One region of the Streptomyces sp. NBC_00554 genome, then DNA from elsewhere that is predicted to be linked to it. Evidence: riboswitches for the same ligand, from Rfam matches in the RefSeq annotation. Region 1 holds a riboswitch; the other holds the start of a gene.
The links. Region 1 has a riboswitch for cyclic di-AMP ahead of OG266_RS26355 (transglycosylase family protein). Riboswitches for the same ligand answer to the same signal wherever they lie in the genome.

Region 1 (9,434 bases):
CCGAAGGGGACGCCGGGGAGGGACGCCGGGGGAACGCCGAAGGGGCCTCCCGCACCACGGATGGCGGGAGGCCCCTTCGGGGCGTTCGGTGACCGGAGGTCAGGAGGCCTTGGCCTTCTCCTCGGTCTTGGCGGGCGCTGCGGGCGCGGCAGCGGCCGCCGGGGCGGGCGCGGGCTTGGCGGCCTCGTAGAACTCCTCGCGGGGAGTCTCCATGGCACCGAGCGAGACGACCTCACGCTTGAGGAACATCGCCAGCGTCCAGTCAGCGAAGACGCGGATCTTCCGGTTCCAGGTCGGCATCGCCATGCCGTGGTAGCCACGGTGCATGTACCAGGCGAGACGGCCCTTGACCTTGATCTTCATCTTGCCCATGACGATCATCGCGACGCCCTTGTGGAGGCCGAGACCGGCCACCGCACCCTTGTTGGCGTGCGAGTACTCCTTCTGCGGGAAGCCCCGCATACCGGAGATCACGTTGTCGCCGAGGACCTTCGCCTGACGCAGCGCATGCTGGGCGTTCGGCGGGCACCAGGCGTTCTCGACACCGGCCTTGCGGGCGGCGGCGTCCGGAACCTGGGCGTTGTCGCCCGCGGCCCAGATGTAGTCCGTGCCCTGCACCTGGAGCGTGGTCTGCGTGTCCACGTGACCGCGCGGGCCGAGCGGCAGACCGAAGCGGGAGAGAACGGGGTTCGGCTTGACGCCGGCCGTCCAGACGATCGTGTTGGAGTCGACCTCGAGGCCGTTCTTGAGCACGACGTGGCCGTCGACGCAGGAGTCCATGGAGGTGGAGAGGTAGATCTCCACGCCGCGGCTCTCCAGGTGCTCCTTGCCGTACAGGCCGAGCTTGGGGCCGACCTCGGGAAGGATCTTGTCCGCCGCGTCGACGAGGACGAACCGCATGTCCTCGCGGGACACGTTGGTGTAGTACTTCGACGCGTCACGCGCCATGTCCTCGACCTCACCGATGGTCTCCGCACCCGCGAAGCCACCGCCGACGAAGACGAAGGTCAACGCCTTGCGGCGGACCTCTTCGTCCGTCGTGGAGTCAGCCTTGTCGAGCTGCTCGAGGACGTGGTTGCGCAGGCCGATGGCCTCCTCGATGCCCTTCATACCGATGCCCTGCTCGGCGAGGCCGGGGATCGGGAAGGTGCGCGAGACCGCGCCCATCGCGACGACGAGGTAGTCGAAAGGCAGCTCGTACGCCTCACCCACGAGGGGGGCGATCGTCGCGACCTTGCGGTCCTGATCGATGGTGGTGACCCGACCGGTGAGGACCTCCGCCTTGGGGAGCACGCGTCGCAACGGGACGACGACATGCCGCGGGGAGATGCTGCCGGCGGCGGCTTCGGGGAGGAAGGGCTGGTAGGTCATGTACGACCGGGGGTCGACAACCGTGACGGTCGCCTCTCCGTAGCGCATCTTCTTGAGAATGCGCCGAGCTGCGTACAGGCCTACGTACCCACCGCCTACTACGAGGATCCTGGGACGCTCCGTGGTGCTCATGCCATCGAGTATCCACCTGCCCCAGGGGGGTCGCTCGTGAGCCCCTTCACAAGCATGGGTGGACCCTCTGCTACACTCCGCCGCCCACGTGACTCAGGTCATGGCGCCAGGGGGGAACCACCGTGTGGTGCGGACCGTTGTCAACACCGCGTGAGCTGCCACTCCGCCCCTGCGAGGCCCCTGTGAACCAGCCGAGTCGGCCCCCGTTTCACACGCCCGAAACACACCTCGAACGCTCCGGTGAGCACCCTTCCCGGCCTGGTGAGCCCCCTGGAAGGGCCCTGGGGAAGAAATCCTCGCCCAACAGGGCCGTTTTCCTTGTGAAGAACTTCACGAACTTTTCCGACGGCGCGTCGCCGAGAGGTTTTCCAGGGCCCTGAAGTGCGCTCATACGTTGTCCGACCTGCTCAGGAGAGGCGGATCGGAGGGCCGCAAAGCCCCCCTCACACCACCGCTACGCACCACCGCTACGCGATCGACCAGGCGATCCCGTCGAGGATGTCGTGCTCGCTGACCACGACCTCCGTCGCGCCGATCCGCTCCATGATCGAGAGGAGCACGAGGGCCCCGGCGGCGATGACGTCGACGCGGCCCGGATGCATCGAGGGGATCGCGGCGCGTTCGGCGTGCGTCGAGCCCACCAGGGACTCGGTGATCTCGCGGACGCGGTCGTACGGGACCCGAGAGTGGTGGATGGCGACCGAGTCGTACTCGGGGAGGTTCTGCGCGATCGCCGAGACCGTGGTGACCGAGCCCGCAAGACCGACCAGCGTGTGCGCCTCGCGCAACGGCACGGTCAGCTCCGCGAGGTCCAGGGCCGCCCCGATGTCGGCACGGATCGCCTCAACCTCGGCGGACGTCGGCGGGTCACTGACCTTGCCCTCGTGCACGAGGTGACGCTCGGTCATCCGTACACAGCCGATGTCGACGGAGCGCGCCGCGCTCACATGCTCCTCGCCCACGACGAACTCCGTGGACCCGCCGCCGATGTCCACCACCAGGTACGGCTTGGCGAGGTCGTCCCGGCCGGTCAGCTCCTTGGTGGCGCCGGTGAAGGAGAACTCCGCCTCCTGGTCACCGGTGATCACCTCCGGCTCGACACCCAGGATGTCCAGCACCCCGCGCACGAACTCGTCCCGGTTCTCGGCGTCACGGGAGGCGGAGGTCGCCACGAACCGCAGCCTCTCCGCCCCGTGCTCCTTGATGATCGCCGCGTACTCACGGCAGGCGGCGAAGGTCCGCTCCAGTGCCTCCGGGGCGAGCCGCCCGGTCCGGTCGACGCCCTGGCCGAGCCGCACGATCGTCATACGGCGGTCCAGGTCGACGAGTTCGCCCGTCTCCGGGTCCGCGTCGGCCACAAGCAGCCGGATCGAGTTCGTACCGCAGTCGATGGCGGCGACACGGGTCACTTGGCGGCCTCCTCTGCGGCGGGGGACGCCTCGGCGCCGGGCTGCCGCGAGTCCTCCGAGGACGTCACGCAGGGCCCCTTGCGCCACCACTCCGGCAGCATCGCGATCGCCTCGTCGCCCAGCGGGTTCACGCCCGGACCCGCCGCCAGGGAGTGGCCCACCAGCACATGGAGGCACTTCACCCGGTCCGGCATGCCGCCCGCGCTGGGGAAGCCCTCCAGGACCTCGATGGAGTCACGCCGGGCGATGTAGTCCTCGTGAGCGGCGCGATACGCGGCGGCCAGCTCCGGATCGCTCGCCAGACGGTCCGTCATCTCCTTCATGACCCCGTTGGCCTCCAGCGTGCCGATCGCGGAAGCGGCACGCGGGCACGTCAGGTAGTACGTCGTCGGGAACGGCGTCCCGTCGGGCAGGCGGGGCGCCGTCTCCACCACGTCCGGCTGACCGCAGGGACAGCGGTGCGCGATCGCGCGCAACCCGCGCGGCGGTCGCCCCAGCTGCTGCTTGAAGGCCTCGACGTCCGCGTCGGTCGGCTCGGTGCGCGGGGTGGGCGGCGGTGGCGTTTCCATGCCGTGAGTCACATGTCTTTCTGGTCGGTCGGTCAATCGGTCGGTCTGCCGATTCAGTCAGTCGATCGGCCGGTCGGCCGGCCGGCCGATGAACTGGTCGATCGGTTCGTTCACCGGTCGGCGGCGTCGGCCTTGTCCACACCGTCCCAGACGTTCGCGTACCAGGGACGGTCGGCCGCCCCCTGGCCGGCGCGGGACTGCTTCGCCGCGTCCGGGTCGATCACGATGTAGCCGGTCTCCCCCGGCATCACATAGTGCAGCCGGTCCCGGATCTGCTGCTCCGCGTACGCGTCGTCCTGCCACCGCGCCTTGAGGTCACGCAGCTGCTCGACCCGCGCACGGGCCTGCTCCCGCTGCTGCTGCAGGTCGGCGATCTCGGCGCGCTGGGACACGTACTGCCTTATCGGGTACGCGAGGGCCACGACCAGCGAACAGAGGACGAGGGCGAGGAGCGCCGCCCGCCCGGTGAGCCGCGAGCGGCGCGCCTGACGCTTGGTCTGGGAGCGGTAGACCCGGGCCGCCGTCTGCTCGCCGAGCAGCTTCAGCCTGGTCGCGGTGGAGAACCGGTCCCGGTCCTTCACGGCCATGAGTCCCGCCTCCCCGGTACAAACCCGTCACGTGCGTACGTCCCCGCACACGGTACGGGACCGAGTACGGGGACGTACGTACGACGCTTCCTAAGCCGGTACGGCTCAGCCCTTGAAGCGGGGGAAGGCGCTGCGACCGGCGTACACCGCGGCGTCGTCGAGGATCTCCTCGATGCGCAGCAGCTGGTTGTACTTGGCGACGCGGTCCGAGCGGGCCGGGGCGCCGGTCTTGATCTGACCGCAGTTCACCGCGACGGCGAGGTCGGCGATGGTGACGTCCTCGGTCTCGCCGGAGCGGTGCGACATCATGCACTTGAAGCCGTTGCGCTGCGCCATCTCGACGGCGTCCAGGGTCTCGGTCAGCGAGCCGATCTGGTTCACCTTGACGAGCAGGGCGTTCGCCGAGCCCTCCTCGATGCCACGGGCGAGGCGCTCGGGGTTGGTGACGAACAGGTCGTCACCGACGATCTGGACCTTGTCACCGATCTTCTCGGTGATGACCTTCCAGCCGGCCCAGTCGTCCTCGTACAGCGGGTCCTCGATGGAGACGAGCGGGTACGCGGAGACGAGCTCCTCGTAGTACTCGGTCATCTCGGCGGCCGAGCGGGACTTGCCCTCGAACTCGTACTTGCCGTCCTTGTAGAACTCGGACGCGGCGACGTCGAGCGCGAGCGCGATCTGCTCGCCGGGGATGTAACCGGCCTGCTTGATGGCCTCGACGATGAGGTCGAGCGCTGCGCGGTTGGACTCCAGGTTCGGGGCGAAGCCGCCCTCGTCGCCGAGGCCGGTGGACAGGCCCTTGGTCTTCAGCACCTTCTTGAGGGTGTGGTAGACCTCGGCGCCCCAGCGCAGCGCCTCGGAGAAGGACTCCGCGCCGATCGGGGCGATCATGAACTCCTGGATGTCCACGTTCGAGTCCGCGTGCGACCCGCCGTTGAGGATGTTCATCATCGGAACGGGCAGCAGGTGCGCGTTCGGGCCGCCCAGGTAGCGGAAGAGGGGGAGGTCGCTGGCCTCGGAGGCGGCGTGCGCGACGGCGAGGGAGACGCCGAGGATGGCGTTGGCGCCGAGCGAGCCCTTGTTGTCGGTGGCGTCCAGGTCGAACATCGCCTGGTCGATCAGGCGCTGCTCGGTGGCGTCGTAACCGACGAGCTCCGGGCCGATCTGCTCGATGACCGCGAGGACGGCCTTCTCGACACCCTTGCCGTGGTAGCGGTTGGGGTCACCGTCGCGGAGCTCGATGGCCTCGAAGGCGCCGGTGGAGGCGCCGGACGGGACGGCGGCACGACCCGTGCTGCCGTCATCGAGGCCGACCTCGACCTCGACGGTGGGGTTCCCTCGCGAGTCGAGGATTTCCCGGGCTACGACGACGTCGATGGACGGCACGAGCATCTCCTTCTGGGATGTGACGCGGGTACGCGGGGCTTTTTGGAACCCTGCGGGATGAGCCTAACCGGCTCGGAGCGATCGGCCAGCCGGTCGACCACCCCTTGGGCAGAACACAGGGTAAACATTGTTCCAGAACGGAACAAAAAAGGAATGAAAAACCCCGCCCCGGTGCGTACGGGGGAACACGCACCGGAGCGGGGAGCCCGTGGGGACGGGGGTGACCCACACGAGGCCTTCAGTATGGAGACCACGTATAGGAGAGAGCTGAGGTTCAGCTACGAGCCTGGTGTCAGCCGACCGCCGTGGGCCGACAACCGCTGCCCCTCAGCTCTCGGACCTCAGCTGAGGTGCAGCTGCTGACCCGGGTAGATGAAGTCCGCGTCGTCGATGATGTCCTTGTTCAGCTTGAGCAGCTGCTGCCAGCCACCCTTGACGTTCTTCGCCTCGGCGATGGCGCTGAGGGTGTCGTTCTTCTTCACCTTGTACTCGCCGTCACCCTTCTTGACCTTCTTGCCGGTCGGGGTCTCGACGGTCTTCGCCTTGGCGGTCTTGGTCGTCGCGGTGGACGTGTTCGACTGCTGCGAAGGAGTGGTGCTCTGCTCGCTGCTCGACGACGAGGAGGACGAGGACGAGTCGCTCGTACCACCGTCGTACGCGGCGCTCGACAGGCCCGTGCCGCAGGACGGCCAGGCGCCCTTGCCCTGTGCGGCGAGGACCTTCTCGGCGACCGTTATCTGCTGGGACTTGGAGGCCTGGTCGGCGGTGGCGGCGTAAGCGCTGCCGCCGTACGCGGACCAGGTGGAGGAGGAGAACTGCAGACCGCCGTAGTAACCGTTGCCGGTGTTGATGGCCCAGTTGCCGCCGGACTCGCACTGGGCGACGGTGTCCCACTCGGAGGTGGTGGCGGCGGAGGCGGTGCCGGACGCCATCAGCGGGGCGGCGACGGCGACGCCGGTCACCCCGGCGAGCGTGGCAATGCGGGTGACCTTGGACGGGCGACGGTGCTTGCCCTTGCACGAACGCAGCATGAAGTGATCCCCTCACCGACGCCTGCGAGGTGAGCTGTCGGGTTCGGGCGGGTGAGTGCCCGGTCGCGCACCTCTCGGCGCACGTCTTCACCCCAAGCCGCTCCCGGTCAACTACCGGGCTCGGCACTTACCTTGGGTCCCCCGCTCCTGCCTACGGCGCTTGACGCGACGACTGTTCCCGTACGGCCGCTGGCAGGATTCGGCGTTGCGATCGTCGGGGCCCGCTGTGGCGAGCGGTCACGACCGTAAGCAGGCGATCGGCGGAATTTCAAAGACGATCAGGGGGTCTGAGATCCATCTCTCATTCTCACCAAACCGGACATTCCATGGCGAACCATGACGCGAACTCCCGCTACTTTTCGCCCGGTTCGGCACCAACTGCAAGGCTCTGACCGGGGAGAATGAGGTTCGCGTCGGTGCCCACCGTCTCCTCGTTCTCGGCGTACAGCTCGGCCCATCCGCCTTCGAGGCCAAGGGCGTCGGCGATGGCCGAGAGACTGTCGCCGACGCGGACGACGTACGAACCGTCGACGACGCCGCGAAGGCCGTCGGAGTCACGCGAGGCATGCCGCCCGGCCGTGCTGTCCGTACGGCCGTCGGTCGTGCCCTCGGTGGCGGTGTCGCCGCGGTGACGCCCGGCGCCGGTCGTCGCACTGTCGGACGCATCCGAAGAGTCGTCACTCTGGGCCGACTTGTCCGAGTCGTCATCGTTTGTCGCGCTCGAGTCCGCACCCTCGTCCGCGTCCGAAGTGTCGGACTTGGTCGACGTGTCGGACGAGGACGACGCGGACGGAGAGGGGCTGGACGAAGCAGACAAGTCGAGCGAACCGGATGAGTCGGTCGATTCCGAGCTCGAAGAGTCGGAGGAGTCCGAAGTGGAGGCGTCGGACGACGAGTCGTCCGACACGCCCGTGTCGACGTCCGCCGAGGCCGAGTCCTTGCTGAGCCCGGAGAGGGGTCCACAGGTGGGCCAGGCGACGACTCCGCGGCCGTCGAGGATCTTCTCGGCGACTGCTATCTGCTGCGAGCGGCTGGCCTGGTCGGCGCTCGGGGCGTATTCGATGCCGCCGTAGTTCTCCCAGTCCCACTGGGTCAAGTGCAGCCCGCCGTAGTACCCGTCACCGGTGTTGTCGCTCCAGGAGGCGCCCGTCTCGCACTCCGCGACACGGTCCCAGGTGGTGGCGTCGGCCGCGCTCGCACTCGTGGCACCGAGCAACGGGATCGCGATGGCCGATCCGGTCACTCCTGCCGCGACGATGAGAGCCGGAGCCTGACGGGGGCGACGATGGCGGCCGTTCCCGGAGAGCATGCGGAAGCCTTTCACGTGACAGCAGGTGACTAAAGCGACGTACGGAGACGTCTGCGACGGATGATCCGCGCTGGTCATTGAACGTATCGGCACTCGAACGCTTGTCACAAGTCGATGCAGCGTAGATCACGTGAAGATCACAATGTTGATGGACCGTCAGCTTTTCGCGCCCCCGAAGTGCCTTACGAAGGCCCGGTGGACAACTGGAGCGGAGGCGTGAACTCCACTGGAAGTGTGCGCAATCCGCGCATAATGAGCCCACCGCGCCATCGCAAATCGGCGGAATCTCCCGCGAGTTGGAGGTCGGGGAGGCGGGTGAGGAGGGTGGCCAGCGCGGTCTGGCCCTCCAGGCGGGCGAGGGGTGCGCCGAGGCAGTAGTGGATGCCGTGTCCGTAGCCGAGATGCTGGTTGTCACGGCGGGAGAGGTCGAGGGTGTCCGGCTGCGCGAAGCGTTCGGGGTCACGGTCCGCAGCCGCCAGTACGACGAGGACGGGGTCGCCGGGTGCGATGTCCTGTCCGCCGAGCCGGACGGCCTCGGTCGCGAACCGCCAAGTGGCCAGCTCCACAGGGCCGTCGAAGCGAAGGAGTTCCTCGACACCGGTTTCGAGCAGTCCACTCTCCCCGGCGGCAAGGGACTTCTGCAGTCGCTGCCGCTGCTCGGGGTGGGTGAGGAGGGCGTACGTGCCGTTGCCGATCAAGTTCACGGTCGTCTCAAAACCGGCAAACAGGAGGATGAAGGCCATGGCCACCACCTCGTTCTCCGTGAGGTGCTCACCGTGGTCGGAGGCGCGGATGAGGCCGGAGACGAGGTCCTCGCCGGGGGCGGCGTGTTCGGGCAGCGCCTCGCGCTTGCGGTGGATCAGCTCGGCCAGATATCCGCGCATCTTCTTGACGGACCGTGCGACACCGCCCCGCGGCCCTCCCCCGTGCCGGATCATCATCCCCGCCCAGTCCCGGAAGTCGTCCTGGTCCTCGCGGGGGACGCCGAGGAGCTCGCAGATGGCGTAGATGGGGAGCGGGAAGGCGAACTCGTGGATCAGGTCTGCGGACCCCTTCTCCGCGAACTGGTCGATGAGGTGATCGGTGATCTCCTGCACGCGCGGCGCGAACTCGGCCACCCGGCGCGGCGTGAACGCCTTGCTGACGAGCCGGCGCAGCCGGGTGTGATCCGGCGGATCGATGTTGAGCAGATGCGTCATCAGCTCGGCCTTGCGCTCACCCGGGATGCCCGTCTTGCCCTTGGCATGGGCGGGTTCGTCGTGATGCGCCGGGTTCTTGCTGAGCCGTCCGTCGGCGAGAGCGTGCTTGGCGTCGGCGTACCGGGTGACCAGCCAGGCCTCCACACCGCTGGGCAGCCGGGTCCTGTGCACGGGGGCGTGCTCGCGGAGCCAGGCGTACGCCGGGTAGGGGTTGGTGGCGAACTCCCAGCTGAAGAGTTCGGGGGCAGGGCCTGCGGGGGTGGGGTGCTCGGTCACTCCTTGACCGTATCCGGGGACGGTGTCCGGGCAGGCGAGGAGGCCTTGCCCGGCCGACCCGGACCACGGTGCCGGCCGCCCCGCACACTTCACCCCAGGCTGTCCGCAAATCACCTGCTGTTTGACTCTGCGGCTCGACAAGTCCCTACATTCGCGAAGTGGACC
Region 2 (9,434 bases), 3.0 Mb from region 1:
CTTGCCTCCAGTGGGCCGGCACAGGCCACGGCGACTGAAGCAACGGAGACCGCCGACGCCGCGACGGTCACCTTCCCCAGCGGCACGGAGTTCAGCGGCACGGCGCTTCTCCCGGTCGACGACTACGTGGGCCAGATCAGCCTGAGTTTCAGCATCGGGTTCTCCGAAGCTCCGACAGCGAACACCATCACCCCCCTGGAAATAGCGAACGCCCTCAACGAACTGACCGCGTCCCGCGGTTGGCCCGCCATAACGTTCTACGGCACACCCGCCCCGGCCCCCCTCACCTGACCCTCGCCGTACACCGAATCCCCGTGGAGCACCTAGCTCCACGGGGATTTTCGCTGTCAGCGAGCACCCTCCGAAGGCATACGTACGTCCTGTACATTTTTTACAGAAGCGATGCCGAGGAGGCGTAAGCCATGAACCGCCCGTCCGCCCGCCATGTCCTGCCCGAGTTCACCGAACGCTCCAGCGCGGGCCACCGGACCCTGGACCCGTATTCGAAGCTGCTCGACGAGCGGATCGTGTTCCTCGGGACGCCGGTCGACGACACGTCGGCGAACGACGTGATGGCTCAGTTCATGCACCTGGAGTACCTGGCGCCGGACCGGGACATCTCGCTGTACATCAACTCCCCCGGCGGCTCACTCAGCGCGATGACCGCCGTCTACGACACGATGCAGTTCGTCACCTGCGAGGTGGAGACCGTCTGTCTCGGCCAGGCCGCTTCGGCCGCCGCCGTGCTCCTTGCGGGCGGTACGCCGGGCAAGCGGTTCGCGCTGCCGGGTGCCCGCGTGCTGATCCACCAGCCGTCGTTTCCCGAGCCGATCCACGGGCAGGCTTCTGATCTGGCCATCCAGGCCGAGGAGTTGACGCGTACTCGGAGGATGCTGGAGGAGATGCTCGTGCGGCACACAGGCCAGAGTCCGGAGCGGGTCGCCGCGGACATCGAGCGGGACAAGATCCTCGACGCGCCGGCGGCACTGGCGTACGGACTGATCGACGGCATCATCCCGAGCCGCAAGGCTTCCCGCCCCACACCCGGCGCGAGGTGAGCGGCCGATGCTCCCACCCGAACTGCCCCCGCTGCCCGCACTGACGCGCGCGGAAGCCGAGTTGATCGACCGTTACCTGGACGTGGTCGACCTGCTCGGCCGCATCAACCCGGCCCGCCCCGGGGACACCTACCGAGGCCTGAGGGCCGCTCAGGCGCTGGTCGCCAAGGCGACGGCGCTGCGGGACGCCCTCGCGCTGATGCATCAGCGGGGCGAGAGCGAGGTGCACGCCCCGACCCTGGCGCAGGCCCTGCGTGTCCTCGACGGCGAGCGGCGGGCGGCCCGCGTCACCCTGCCGCCTGGTTCCGACAGTTGACGCACCCCTACCCGGGCCACCGCACGCACCGACCCGTCGGAGCGTCCGGCCCGGGTTTCAAACGGACCAGATGGTGTACCCCCGGATGGCGTAGACACCCGTCCTTCCAAGAGCGCGCAGAAGTTGCGCAACGCGCGTAGCGCGGATGCGTACTTGAAGCCCTCCGTCGCTGGTACGGGCGTCGTCGGCCTACTGGACACTCGCTCGAACGGCGGGGTGTCCACCCGAACGGGTGAGTGGTGAGTAACCCCACAAACCGCCGATTCCGCTCGGATTTTCCGACATCAATGCGTGAAGATCCCTTCCGACGACAAGCCCCCGCCACACCGGCGGGGCGGTCCGGGTCGGACGCCGAGTCCTGCCGCCTCCCGGATGACCGGTCGACAGATGTGCATCGGCAGGAGTGGAGGACCCAGCACGACGGGCCGCCGGAGAGATCCGGGCGGTCCTTGGGGTGAAGCCGCAGCACGCGGCCGGGCTACTTCGCCAGCCCGAATCCGACAGGTCATCCTTCACAGGCGGCTGACGAAGGGTTGCGCATGACTGCGCTCAATCGTGTCCCGTCGCTGTGGACGAGGGCCGGTACGGCCTCGGCTCTCACCATCGCCGCCGTGGGCGGCAGCCTCGTGGTCCCAGGCGTCGCATCCGACGCCGAAGCGGCCACCCTGGCGACGAAGGCACTTCAGGTCGCGGCTTCCAAGAAGGGCTCCCCGTACAAGTACGGCGCCGCTGGGCCGCGCCGCTTCGACTGCTCCGGGCTCACGCTCTACTCGTACAAGAAGGCAGGCAAGAAGCTGCCTCGTACGGCCGCGGCGCAGTACAACAAGACCAACCATGTCTCCGCCTCCAAACGCAAGGCCGGAGACCTCGTGTTCTTCCACTCGGGCCGGAGCGTGTACCACGTCGGCATCTACGCCGGGAAGGGAAAGATCTGGCACTCCCCGAAGACCGGGGAGGTAGTGAAGCTCCAGAAGATCTGGACGAAGAGCGTCTGGTACGGACGGGTCAGCTGACCCGTCCGTGGGGGCGACGGCACGCGCCGTCGCCCCCACGGGACGTGCGGCAGGGCGTGAAACACGGTCGAACCGGTTACTCGTCCACCATGGTGGAACAACGTCCCCGCACGGAACGCGACGAGAAACCTCTTGAGCGCGCCGACCGCAATTTCGCCGAGCTCCTCCAGGAGCTGCGGGTCACCCAGACCGGCGTGCAGATCCTCTTCGCCTTTCTCCTGACCCTGGCCTTCACCCAGCGCTTCCCTTCGCTGGACACGGCACAGCGCGCCACGTACGTCACCACCCTCCTGCTCGCGTTCCTGGCCGCCGCCCTGTTCACGGCGCCGGCCGCCCTGCACCGGTCGCTGTTCCAGCAGAACGTCAAACCCGCCATCGTGCGGGTCTCCTCCTGGCTGACCCACGTCGGCCTATACGTGTTGATGCTGGCGTTCACCGGAGCGGTGCTCCTCGTCGTGGACGTGACGCTGGGGCGCGGCGCCGGGATCGCCGCGGGCGCGGGCACTCTGGCCGTCTGCCTGGCGCTGTGGACCGTTCTGCCCCGGCTGGTGGGGCGCTACATCACGTCCACACAGGGTCGAGGAGAGGAATCGGACCCAGCAGCGTGAGTTCGCTGCGCGGCGCCTTCGGACGCGCCGCCGCGCAGCACAACTGGACCGGGTTTCAGGGCTCTTGCGGACCCCCTGCCGTCACCGGCTCGACCGGTGCCGTCCAGGGCAGTTCGATGGAGATGGTCTTGCCGCCTTCGCGAGTGGGCCGGACGGTGAGTCTGCCGCCGCACTCGGCGGTCAGCCAGCGGATGATCACCATGCCGCGTCCGTTGTCCTGCTGGACGGCCGCGGGCAGTCGTTTGGGAAAGCGTGGGTGGCTGTCGGTGACGCCGAGGCGCAGGTGTTCGTCCCGCTCGAGGCGGACGTCCACTCTGAAGGTGGGCGACTGCCCGAAAGTGTGCTGGACGGCGTTGGTGGCTAGTTCGGACACGATCAGGCGTACGGTGTCGGCGACTTCGGAGTCACCCGGCAGGCCCCATTCGGCCAGCACTTCGGCGACGAATTTCCGGGCCGCGGAGACCGAGGCTGGATCGCTCGGCAGAGTGACGGATGCTTCCTGATGGTCTGCCATGGCGCGGTCGTCCCTTTCCCACGGGACCGGGGTCCGACACGGAGCGGATGGTTCGAGTACGGTCCCGGACTGGTGCTTCGCGCCAGACTGCCATTACCTGGCCGGTCACGGGTGCGATCCACCGAGATATGCATATATCTGTCGCTCGAAGCGGTGAACTCTGCGACGGAGGACCGTATTTGGGCGGCTCGGAAGGAGTAAGGAGTACGGCCATGCAGTACGGTCCCGCAGTACGCCGCCGCAAGCTCGGTGCAGAACTGCGTGCTCTGCGCGTAGGTGCGGGTCTCACGAGCGGGGAGGCGGCCCGTCTTCTCGGCTGGCACCAGTCGAAGGTGAGCCGGATCGAGACCGGCACGAGTGGGGTCAAGCCCTCGGACGTGGAGCGGCTCCTGGACGCGTACGCCGTCGAGGAACCCGAGTTACGGGACCTCCTGGTGGTGCTGGCGGGTGCGGAGGGCAACGGGCGGCACCACTGGTGGCACGCCTACCGCGGTGTGCTGCCACCGACGTACCGCGACTTCATCAGTCTGGAGTCGCAGGCCAGCGGAATGCGCACGCTGGAGACGTCCGTGGTGCCGGGGTTGCTGCAGACACCCGAGTACGCCCGTGCGGTGACTCGGGCCGCCGTGGGGGGACTTGAGGACAGCAAGCTCGACGCGCTCGTCGAGGTGCGCCTGGCCCGGCAGGACGTGCTGCGTTCGAATCCACCACTGGAACTGAGCGCGGTCCTGGACGAGGCGGTGCTGCGACGGGACGTGGGCGGCCCGGAGGTCATGGCACGCCAGCTGCACCGCCTGCGGACGGCCGCCACCCTGCCTCAAGTGCGGCTTCAGGTCCTGCCGTTCACCGCCGGGGCTCACATCGGAGTGACCGGGCCTTTCGTTATCTTCTCATTTCCGAGCACATCTGATCTGGATGTGGTTGTTCTCGACCACTTGACGAGTAGCCTCTATCTCGAACGGAAAGAAGACCTTCAGGCCTACAGCGAGGCCTTCAACGCCCTTCAGATCCAAGCCCTTTCGCCCGAGGACTCATTGGATTACATCGCCGGGATAGGTGACGGCGCGTAAGGAGGCACCATGTCTGCACTGCCTCGGTACGTACCTTCCAGTACTTCGCTGCACGACGCGCGCTGGCTGCGCAGCAGCCGGAGTACGGGAATGAACAATTGCGTCGAGACGGCCCGGCCGGGTCCAGGACCCTGGTCCGGACTCGTGGCCGTCCGCGATTCCAAGAACACCGCAGGCCCCGCCCTGCTGTTCGCCCCTGCCACCTGGGAGGGATTTATCGCCGGACTGAGCTGAGCGTCATCGGACTGGACTGAGCATCACCGGGTTGCGCTGATCACCCGCACCGCGTGCTCGATCTGCGCGTCGGTGAGGTCCGCGCGAGCGGTCAGCCTCAGCCGGGAGATGCCGTCGGGCACGGACGGGGGGCGGAAGCAGCCGACGGCGAGTCCCGCCTCGCGGCAGTCGGCGGCCCACCGCACGGCCCGTTCGGGGGACGGCGCGCGCACGGAGACGACGGCGGCGTCCGGTCGTACCGCTTCCAGGCCCTCGGCCGTCAGGCGGCTGTGCAGCGCCGTGGCCACCGCGCGGGCCCGTGCGGCACGCTCCGGTTCGCGGCGCAGCAGCCGCAGCGCCGCGAGGGCCGCGCCCGCCGCCGCAGGCGCGAGACCGGTGTCGAAGATGAACGTGCGCGCCGCGTTGACCAGGTGGTCGATGACCGGAGCGGGACCGAGGACGGCACCGCCCTGGCTGCCCAGCGACTTGGACAGCGTGACCGTGACGACGACGTCCGGGGCGCCCGCGAGTCCCGCAGCGTGCGGAGCGCCCCGGCCGCCGTCGCCGAGGACACCGAGCCCATGGGCGTCGTCGACGACGATCCCGGCGCCGAACTCCCGGCAGGCTGTGGCGAGGCCGGCCAGCGGCGCCGCGTCCCCGTCCACCGAGAACACCGTGTCGGAGACGGCGACGGCGGGCCCCCGGTGGGTGCTGAGCGCCTTGCGTACGGCGTCGGGGTCGGCGTGCGCCACCACCTGTGTGTTGCCCCGGGCCAGCCGGCAGCCGTCGATCAGCGAGGCGTGGTTGCCCGCGTCCGAGACGACGAGGGAGCCGTGCGGCGCGAGCGCGGTGACGGCGGCGAGGTTGGCCGCGTACCCGGAGGAGAAGACGAGCGCGGACTCGAAGCCGCAGAAGCCTGCCAGCTCGCGTTCGAGTTCGCCGTGCAGTTCGGTGGTGCCGGTGACGAGCCGGGAACCGGTGGCTCCGCCGCCCCACGTTCTCGCGGCTGCCGCGGCGGCCTCGGTGATCTCCGGATGGCGGGCGAGACCGAGGTAGTCGTTGCTCGCGAGATCGAGGAGCGGGGAGTCGGCGGGGCGCGGGCGCAGGGTGCGTACGAGTCCGGCCCGGCGGCGCGCCTGCGCCTGCTCGTCGATCCAGCCGAACGCCATGGGTCCTCCAGACCGTAGTTACTAGTGTGGGGCGGGCGGTGCTTGGGCGCACTGGTTTCCGCGGCCGGCGCAAGCACTGGTTTTTGTAGGCAGTGCACAGACCCTAGCGGGCGGCCCAGCCACCCAGGATGTGGCAATACCCACACGTCGAACCGTCTCTCTTGTACAAACTCTCCTTGGCCGCAAGCGGTCGTATACGCCAGGATCGGACCTCATGGACCTGCTGAACACGCTGGTGGACAAGGGGCTTCGGCGCGAGTTGCCGACCCGTGAAGAAGCTCTGGCCGTGCTGGCCACCTCCGACGACGATGTGGTCGACGTGGTGGCCGCGGCCGGAAAGGTGCGACGGCACTGGTTCGGCCGACGGGTGAAACTCAACTATCTCGTCAATCTCAAGTCGGGCCTGTGTCCCGAGGACTGCTCGTACTGCTCGCAGCGGCTGGGGTCGAAGGCCGGGATCCTCAAGTACACCTGGCTCAAGCCTGAGGAGGCTTCCAAGGCAGCGGCGGCGGGCCTGGCCGGGGGCGCCAAGCGGGTCTGCCTGGTGGCCAGCGGACGTGGTCCGACGGACCGTGACGTGGACCGGGTCTCCGACACCATCAAGGCGATCAAGGACGGTAACGAGAACGTCGAGGTGTGCGCCTGCCTCGGCCTGCTCAACGACGGCCAGGCGGAGCGGCTGCGCGAGGCGGGCGCGGACGCGTACAACCACAACCTGAACACGTCCGAGGGGACGTACGGGGACATCACGACCACGCACACGTACGCCGACCGGGTGGACACCGTCCAGAAGGCGCACGCGGCCGGCCTGTCCGCCTGCTCAGGTCTGATCGCCGGCATGGGCGAGAGCGACGAGGACCTGATCGACGTCGTCTTCGCGCTCCGCGCACTCGACCCCGACTCCGTTCCGGTGAACTTCCTGATCCCCTTCGAGGGCACCCCGCTCGCCAAGGAGTGGAATCTGACGCCTCAGCGGTGTCTGCGGATCCTCGCGATGGTCCGGTTCGTCTGCCCGGACGCCGAGGTCCGCATCGCGGGCGGCCGCGAGGTCCATCTCCGCACGATGCAGCCCCTCGCCCTGCACCTCGCCAACTCGATCTTCCTCGGCGACTACCTCACCAGCGAGGGCCAGGCAGGCAAGGCCGACCTGGACATGATCGCGGACGCGGGGTTCGAGGTGGAGGGCGCGGGCGAGGTGACGCTCCCGGAGCACCGGGTGCCGGAGGGCGGGGGCTGCGGCTCGCACGAGGGCGGCGGCGGGTGCGGTTCCGCTTCCACTCCCGTTGCCGCTTCAGGTTCGGCTTCCGTGGAAACGCCTGTTGAGGCTCGTACGGACCTGGTGGCCGTACGCCGCCGGGGTGCCGGAACGGATCTCGCGCCCAATGCCTGACCTGCCCGTGCCCGGGTCCATGCGCGAGCTGCTCGATCTCGACCAGCGGCATGTGTGGCATCCGTACGGGCCTATGCCCGGTCGGCAGGAACCGCTCGTCGTGGAGTCGGCGAGCGGGGTGCGGCTGCGGATGGCGGACGGTTCGGGCGAGCTGGTCGACGGCATGTCGTCCTGGTGGTCGGCCATTCACGGCTACAACCACCCGGTGCTCAACGACGCGGTGCGCGGCCAGCTGGAACGCATGAGCCATGTCATGTTCGGCGGGCTCACCCACGAGCCCGCCGTACGGCTGGCGAAGCGTCTTGTCGACATCTCACCCGAGGGTCTTGAGCACGTCTTCCTCGCCGACTCCGGTTCGGTCTCGGTCGAGGTCGCCGTCAAGATGTGCCTCCAGCACTGGCGCTCGCTCGGCCGCCCCGCCAAGCAGCGCCTGCTGACCTGGCGCGGCGGGTACCACGGGGACACCTGGCAGCCGATGTCGGTGTGCGACCCCGAGGGCGGGATGCACGAGCTGTGGCAGGGCGTGCTGCCGCGGCAGATCTTCGCGGACGCACCGCCCGACGGGTACGAGGAGTCGTACGCGGATCAGCTGCGCTCGCTCATCGAGCGGCACGCCGATGAACTGGCCGCGGTGATCGTCGAGCCGGTGGTGCAGGGCGCGGGCGGGATGCGCTTCCACTCCCCCGCGTATCTGCGGGTGCTGCGCGAGGCGTGCGACGCGCACGACGTGCTGCTCGTCTTCGACGAGATCGCGACCGGCTTCGGGCGCACGGGCACGCTGTTCGCGGCGGAGCACGCGGGCGTGACGCCCGACGTGATGTGCGTCGGCAAGGCGCTGACCGGCGGCTATATGACGATGGCGGCGACGCTGTGTACCTCGCGGGTCGCCGACGGGATCTCGCGGGGCGAGGTCCCGGTGCTCGCCCACGGGCCCACTTTCATGGGCAATCCGCTGGCGGCCGCCGTCGCCTGCGCCTCGATCGACCTGCTGCTCGGGCAGGACTGGCGGACCGAGGTGAAGCGGATCGAGGCGGGGCTGCGGGAGGGCCTGGAGCCCGCCCTTGAGCTGCCTGGCGTCCGGGACGTACGTGTCCTGGGGGCGATCGGCGTCGTCCAGCTCGACCACGAGGTGGACATGCGGGCGGCGACACGAGCCGCCGTGCGCGAGGGGGTCTGGCTGCGGCCCTTCCGCGACCTCGTCTACACGATGCCGCCGTACGTGACCGGTGACGCGGACCTGGTACGGATCACGCGCGCCGTGTGCGCTGCGGCACGGGAAGGGTGACATGGAGATCCTGGTGATCACGGGGACGGGCACGGAGGTCGGCAAGACGATCGCCACGGCCGCCGTCGCCGCCACGGCCCTCGCGGCCGGGCGGTCCGTGGCCGTGCTCAAGCCCGCGCAGACCGGCGTACGTCCGGACGAGCGCGGCGACGCCGACGAGGTGGCCCGGCTCGCGGGCGCCGTGACCACGCTCGAACTCGCCCGGTATCCCGAGCCGTTGGCGCCCGCTACGGCGGCTCGGCGGGCCTCTCTCGCACCGGTACGGCCCCACGAGGTGGCGGAGGCGGCGGCCAAGCTGGCCACCGAGCACGATGTGGTCCTCGTCGAGGGGGCGGGCGGGCTGCTCGTCCGGTTCGACGACGAGGGCGGAACACTGGCGGACGCGGCACGGCTGTTGAACGCGCCGGTGCTGGTGGTCGCTCCGGCAGGCCTGGGCACCCTGAACACGACAGAACTGACGGCACGTGAACTACGCGCCGGGGGCCTGGACTTCGCCGGAGTCCTCATCGGAAGCTGGCCCAACAAGCCCGACCTGGCATCCCGTTGCAACCTCGCGGACCTTCCGGTGGTGGCGGGGGCTCCGCTGCTCGGGGCGGTGCCGGAGGGCTCGGGTGTACTTGATCCCGCCGACTTCCGTGCAGGGGCCCCGAGTTGGCTGGCACCAAGGCTGGGCGGAAGCTGGGACGCCGCCACTTTCAACGCCGGGTACGCCCCCTAAGGGGCGCGGGGAACTGCGCGACCAGCCACGACGAGCCCGCAGCCAACGAACCACACCAGTCACCCCTCCCCCAGCATCCG

Region 2: linked by a shared signal. The riboswitch ahead of OG266_RS39660 (C40 family peptidase) and the one ahead of OG266_RS26355 (transglycosylase family protein) in region 1 are both predicted to bind cyclic di-AMP.

What each region holds. Positions count from the first base shown of each region.
Region 1 is NZ_CP107799.1:5,962,256-5,971,689, reverse strand. It holds gene OG266_RS26380 (NAD(P)/FAD-dependent oxidoreductase) at 100-1,503, opposite strand; gene OG266_RS26375 (exopolyphosphatase) at 1,971-2,912, opposite strand; gene OG266_RS26370 (DUF501 domain-containing protein) at 2,909-3,481, opposite strand; gene OG266_RS26365 (septum formation initiator family protein) at 3,592-4,068, opposite strand; gene eno (phosphopyruvate hydratase) at 4,174-5,460, opposite strand; gene OG266_RS26355 (transglycosylase family protein) at 5,796-6,485, opposite strand; cyclic di-AMP (ydaO/yuaA leader) riboswitch at 6,490-6,654, opposite strand; gene OG266_RS26350 (transglycosylase family protein) at 6,838-7,794, opposite strand; gene OG266_RS26345 (cytochrome P450) at 7,977-9,269, opposite strand; gene OG266_RS26340 (globin domain-containing protein) at 9,428-9,434, shown strand, end outside.
Region 2 is NZ_CP107799.1:8,931,297-8,940,730, reverse strand. It holds gene OG266_RS39675 (twin-arginine translocation signal domain-containing protein) at 1-291, shown strand, start outside; gene OG266_RS39670 (ATP-dependent Clp protease proteolytic subunit) at 423-1,058, shown strand; gene OG266_RS39665 (hypothetical protein) at 1,066-1,374, shown strand; cyclic di-AMP (ydaO/yuaA leader) riboswitch at 1,724-1,910, shown strand; gene OG266_RS39660 (C40 family peptidase) at 1,914-2,387, shown strand; gene OG266_RS39655 (DUF6328 family protein) at 2,477-2,995, shown strand; gene OG266_RS39650 (ATP-binding protein) at 3,051-3,509, opposite strand; gene OG266_RS39645 (helix-turn-helix domain-containing protein) at 3,722-4,579, shown strand; gene OG266_RS39640 (DUF397 domain-containing protein) at 4,589-4,813, shown strand; gene OG266_RS39635 (8-amino-7-oxononanoate synthase) at 4,837-5,961, opposite strand; gene bioB (biotin synthase BioB) at 6,176-7,351, shown strand; gene OG266_RS39625 (adenosylmethionine--8-amino-7-oxononanoate transaminase) at 7,344-8,636, shown strand; gene bioD (dethiobiotin synthase) at 8,638-9,354, shown strand; gene OG266_RS39615 (LuxR C-terminal-related transcriptional regulator) at 9,414-9,434, opposite strand, start outside.